One region of the Arsenophonus sp. aPb genome, then DNA from elsewhere that is predicted to be linked to it. Evidence: predicted binding sites of a transcription regulator. Region 1 holds the regulator's gene; the other holds the start of a gene.
The links. The regulator PurR, encoded in region 1, represses purine synthesis genes. The targets are predictions, from matches to a motif close to CANGCAAACGTTTGCNTG.
Positions count from the first base shown of each region.

Region 2: a site for PurR is predicted at 1,315-1,332, ahead of QE177_RS11885 (NCS2 family permease). Genes of this name have one in related genera too.

Region 1 covers NZ_CP123499.1:1,489,581-1,492,781, reverse strand. Annotated here, with positions in the region: gene argS (arginine--tRNA ligase) at 1-731, shown strand, start outside; gene purR (HTH-type transcriptional repressor PurR) at 1,196-2,221, shown strand; gene punR (DNA-binding transcriptional activator PunR) at 2,241-3,146, opposite strand.
Region 2 covers NZ_CP123499.1:2,665,803-2,669,003, reverse strand. Annotated here, with positions in the region: gene QE177_RS11890 (hypothetical protein) at 1-819, opposite strand, end outside; gene QE177_RS11885 (NCS2 family permease) at 1,375-2,721, shown strand; gene QE177_RS11880 (Na+/H+ antiporter) at 2,965-3,201, shown strand, end outside.

The DNA of each region.
Region 1 (3,201 bases):
TGTATTATACCGATTCACGACAACACCAACATCTCATGCAAGCTTGGGCTATTGTACGTAAAGCCGGCTATATTCCTGATACAATGTCATTAGAGCATCACATGTTTGGTATGATGCTAGGTAAGGATGGTAAACCGTTTAAAACTCGCGCCGGCGGAACAATCCGGCTCGCCGATTTACTTGATGAAGCGATTGAGCGTGCTGATCATCTTATCCGTCAAAAAAATTCAGCTATGCCAGAAAAGGAATTACAATCGATTATCCAAGCGGTTGGTATTGGTGCAGTAAAATATGCCGATCTATCGAAAAATCGTACGACTGATTATATTTTTGACTGGGACAATATGTTAGCTTTTGAGGGTAATACCGCGCCTTATATGCAATATGCCTATACCCGAGTGGCCTCGATTTTTAAACGAGCTAATATTAATCCCGCAACATTAACCGCACCGGTGATGTTGGCCAATGAATATGAGCAAGTTCTTGCAATACGTTTATTACAATTTGAAGAGACAATACTAACTGTTGCTCGCGAAGGTTTACCACATATTATGTGTTCTTATTTATATGATCTGGCTGGTTTATTTTCTAGTTTTTATGAAAATTGCCCAATTTTGAATGCAGAAAATGACGCATCAAAAGAAAGCCGATTAAAATTGGCGTTACTGACGCAAAAAACCTTAAAAATTGGTCTAGACACATTAGGAATTGAAACGGTAGGAAGAATGTAATCATCTACTAGCTATAGGCTGCCAATAACGCAGCCTGCTGATTATAGTATGCTGGTTAAGCCAAAAATCATTATCGTTGTAGGGATAAAGTAGACGGTTAAAGCCAACATAATGGTCAGAAAATAAAAGAAACAAATGATACGATCATTAATAATGCAACAATCGCAGTACATAAACCATACTTAAAATCGGTATCCATAACTTCACCTCACTATTCTCACAGCTTTATCCATAAATTAGCTAATGAAAAATCATTTAATTTCATAACATCATACAACAATAAAAACTATTTTTTATTATATCATCAAGGAAATATTGATTAACACTTTTGTTTTTATAACAAATCAGACAAAATGAACAGTTTGCTGATAACTTAATTATCAGTTGCTTATTTTTATAGTTTAATGATAGTCGTTTTTAAATAATAGCAATGGAATTGGCAATGGTTCAGGAGTCTTTTTAACATGGCAACAATTAAGGATGTGGCAAAGTTGGCGGGTGTTTCAACTACCACCGTATCTCATGTAATTAATAACACCCGTTTTGTTGCCAAAGAGACAAAAACGATTGTTTGGGCAGCCATTAAAACTCTTAATTATTCTCCTAGTGCCGTTGCTCGTAGTTTGAAAGTTAACCATACTAAATCCATTGGGTTACTGGCTACATCTAATGAAGCTCCTTATTTTGCAGAGGTCATCGAGTCAGTAGAAAACAACTGTTATAGTCAAGGATATACATTAATCCTGTGCAATTCACATAACAATCTAAACAAACAACAAGCCTATTTACAAATGTTAGCGCAAAAACGGGTTGATGGTTTACTGGTAATGTGCTCAGAATATCCAAAACAACTACTCCGAATGTTAGAGGAATACCGTAATATTCCAATGGTTGTAATGGATTGGGGGCAAGCTCATGGTGATTTTACCGATGTCATCATTGATAATGCGGTTTATGGCGGCTATCTTGCCGGGCGTTATCTGATTGAACGCGGGCATCGTGATTTAGGTATTATCTCTGGGCCATTAAAACGCAATACTGGCAGTGGCCGGCGGCAAGGTTTTCTCAATGCCATGAAGGAAGCTAACATCCAGCCACTGGATAAATGGATTGTTGAGGGTGATTTCGAGCCAACTTCCGGCTACGACGCGATGAAACAAATTTTAAATCATCAACAAAGACCGACCGCTATTTTTTGTGGCGGTGATATTATGGCGATGGGGGCTATCTGTGCAGCGAATGAATTAGGCATTCGGGTCCCACAAGATATCTCTATTATTGGCTATGACAATGTTCGCAATGCACGTTTTTTTACGCCAGCACTAACCACCATTCATCAACCTAAAGAGCGTTTAGGTCAAATGGCTTTTACTATGCTGCTGGATCGTATTATTAATAAACGCAAAAATGCGCAAACTATTGAAATACATCCTGAGCTTATTGAACGCCGTTCGGTTGTCGATGGTCCGTTTATTGACTACCGCAGATAATCGATAGATTTAAACTTCATCAATGAGCCAGCCACTCGGCATTGAGCGTTTCGCTATTACCTAAATAATCCAGTAACCAACTCAAGGTCGAAGAACGTTTTTCTTCATTCCATATAACACAACAGGGACTATCAGGTAAGGGTTGCTTAATCTGCAGGGTTTTTAATTCATTTTTGCGGCAAAGTTGTTCTACCCGATGTTTAGGCGCAAATCCTAAACATAACCCATTTTTTAAGCAAGCTAAACCACATTCCCAGTCTGGCACAATAAGCCGTTTTTGATTATCTAATGCCCAAGTTTCTCGCTTTGGCAAGTAGCGAGAGGTATCTTCTAAACATAAACTTGGATACTGACGTAATTGTTGATCGCTAATTAGACCGTTTATTTGTGCTAAAGGATGATTTATGCTGACAACACATGACCAGGGCATAAAGCCCATATCACGAAAACTATATCTATCACCAATCGGGGACGCGCGAGTGGCACCAATAGCAATATCTACTCGCCCATCGACCAACGCCTCCCATACCCCATTATAAACTTCCTGCTGAATAAAAAGTTCAATATCAGAAAAGTGGCGATAAAAATCTAATATTAATTGCAATATTCTTTCGGGCTTAACAACCCTATCAATAGCAATACTAAATTGTCCATGCCAACCATTGGCAATCTGTTGACATTGATGGCGTGTTTCACGCATTGTCTTAATAATATTGCGCGCATTTTTAACGAAAAATTTACCAGCATCAGTAAGTACAACATCACGATAACGCCGTTCAAACAAAGGAACAGCTAGCCACTCTTCCAATTGTTTTACGGTATAACTTACCGCAGAGGGGACTCTATGTAACTCTGCGGCTGCGGCACTAAAACTACCCGTTCTTTCAACGGCATCAATCACTTCAAGGGAATACTCTGACCACATAGCCTCTTACCTGTCAAAATATTTGATAACAATATGCAAATAATAACGCTTCACA
Region 2 (3,201 bases), 1.2 Mb from region 1:
TTTCGCGCCTAAATATTCAACTGAAAAACCCAAAAAACGGCCAATATTATTATCCCAAAACCAAACTTTAAACAGTTCAGGGTTATCACGAAAAAGCAAAATTGGCCAGGGTAAAATTAAACATAAAGATAGTAGCCCAGCAATAATTGCCAGAGAGTAATAGCGTTTATTGCGACAAGTTTTTAAACAAATCGGCGCTAGAATTAAACAGATCCAAATTAAGCAGGGAACAAAAACGCCCTTTGATAGCATAGTAATGACAGTACCGGCCGTTAACCAAAGGGTGGAAAAGAGACTGTTTTCCTGCTTAATGAGACCTAATAAGCCATATAAACCAATAATAGTGCCAGCGATCAATGCGGTATCGGTAAACATATCGTGGCTATGGCGTAATATACCCGGCGCTGATGCGAATAGCGCTAGTGCTATCCAGATGCGATGATCAGAAAAGCTGTCCGCAGAGAAGAAACGACGGGCTAAAAAAACAAAAAAGGATAAACTCAAGGCAGAAAAAAATACCGTGGCAGTTCTGGCTGCATCATGCATCGGTAACCAAGCGGAAAAAAGATGGACACCAATGGTTGCAACCCAATAATAGAGCGGGGGTTTTTCCATGAACGGTTGGCCAGCATTTGTTGGGATCAGCCAATTACCTGTTTCATACATGGTTTGTATAATACCAAAACTATAATTTTCATCTTGCTTCCAGGGATTGTGTCCAAAGATACCTGGCAGCAGGTAAATTAACAGAAATAGTAAGAAACCGAATAGTGTTTTTATATCTGTTTTAGATAAAGAGTTGTTATTTATTATTGCCATGAAATTAAATTAGTTTAATTAAAATAAATATTGTTGTCATTAAGTCCAGCAATGACTTATGTTTATAACATACTAAAATGGTTTACATAATATAATAATCATCAATAAATTATATTAGCATAAATGTTAATAACATTGTTGGTTTAAAAATGGTAGCAGTTACTCATGTAGGAAATAAAAATAGATATTTTACATTTAATTAATATTTGAAAGAAATTATCAGATCAAACAGTCAGTTTATGGGGGAATTTATTTGCCTGGCAAAATAATATCATTATTTTATCGTGTGATAGAGTGCTACTTTTGGCTGGTATAACATAAAAAATAAATAGAAAATCTTCTTGTTTTTCATAACGATAAAATGATGATAATCATTTTTATAGTGAAAAACGCTTGATTATTTCCTTAGGATCACCAGATAATTGCGTCTTTAAAATTTCTTTTTTCTTTTTATGAAGCCAAACGATTGCGTATAATTGAAATGGTTTATTTTTTGACGCAATCGTTTTCTTCTATAGCTGAAAGTTACCTTGAATATCTAAACAGAGGATCAACATGTCTGTTAGGCAAACTCCTTCGAATTGCAAACTAAATTATTTTTTTAAAATACAGCAACGAGGCTCGACAATTCGTCGCGAGATTATTGCAGGGCTGACCACATTTTTAGCCATGGTCTACTCTGTTATTGTCGTACCAGGTATGCTAGGTCAAGCTGGTTTTCCACCCACGGCAATTTTTATTGCTACCTGCCTGGTAGCAGGATTTGGCTCATTATTAATGGGCTTATGGGCTAATTTACCGATGGCCATCGGTTGTGCTATTTCATTAACCGCATTTACCGCATTTAGCCTGGTTCTTAGTCAGCAAGTAAGCATTCCTGTTGCTTTAGGTGCCGTTTTTTTGATGGGATGTTTATTTACTTTTATTTCCATTACAGGTGTTCGTAGCTTTATTCTACGCAGTATGCCGAAGGGAATTGCTCAAGGTACAGGAATTGGTATCGGGCTGTTTTTGCTATTGATAGCCGCTAATGGTATTGGTTTGGTGGTAAAAAATGAGCAGGCTGGTTTGCCGGTTGCGCTTGGGCAATTTACTTCTTTTCCTGTCATCATGTCGCTGATTGGCTTGGCCGTCATCTTTGGTTTGGAAAAAAGAAAAACGCCGGGTGGGGTATTAATCGTGATCATTGCGATTTCTATTATTGGCTTAATTTTTGATCCGCAAGTGAAATACCAAGGTTTGTTTAAATTGCCAACCTTGGGTGAAGACGGTTTATCGTTATTGTTTAGTATGGATATTGTTGGTGCGTTACAACCAGTTGTTTTACCTAGTTTATTTGCACTAGTTATGACAGCTATTTTTGATGCTACAGGGACGATCCGTGCTGTAGCGGGTCAAGCTAATCTGTTGGACAAAAATGGTCAAATTATTGATGGTGGTAAGGCGTTAACCGCCGATTCAGTTAGTAGTATTTTTGCTGGTATCATTGGTGCTTCACCGGCGGCAGTTTACATTGAATCGGCAGCCGGTACCGCTGCGGGTGGTAAAACCGGATTAACGGCGGTAGTGGTTGGCTTGCTGTTTTTGTTAATTTTATTTTTATCCCCCTTATCTTATTTAGTGCCGTCTTATGCGACAGCCCCAGCATTGATGTATGTTGGTTTATTAATGCTGAGTAATGTTGCCCAACTGGATTTTAATGACTTTATTGATGCCATCGCCGGTTTACTTTGTGCAGTATTCATTGTCTTAACCTGTAATATTGTCACTGGCATCATGATTGGCTTTGCTGGCTTAGTGATTGGCCGTGTTTGTGCCGGAGAGTGGCGTAAATTAAATATTGGTACCGTTCTGATCGCAATAATCTTAGTCGCTTTTTACATTAGTGGTTTAGCTATTTAAGTTTATAGACGTTGATGTTAATTTCTAAGTGAAATGGAATATAAAATTTACTGATACGATTAATCTTAAAGTCAAAAATATTGCCAATGATAGTTTGTTGTTAAGGATAGAATATGGCGAAATGTAGTCGTTTTGCGGTGGGCTAGTTCTTTTTTGATAGCATAGTCTTATTTTCTATTAATATCTGTTAAGCATAATAATACTTTGCTCGGCTTATAACTTAGACTTATCAGTAAGGATAATATGGAAATATTTTTTACCATCCTCATTTTGATTTTGATGGTTTCAGTGTCAGGCGTCATTACAAAAGTTATTCCGTTTCGTATACCGCTGCCGATTATGCAAATTGCGATAGGAGCATTGTTAGCATGGCCGCATTTTGGTTTGCATGTTGATTTTGATCCAGAGCTTTTTCTCGTTCTATTGATCCCGCCGTTATTATTTGTTGATGGTTGGAAAACCCCAACGCGTGAATTTTTT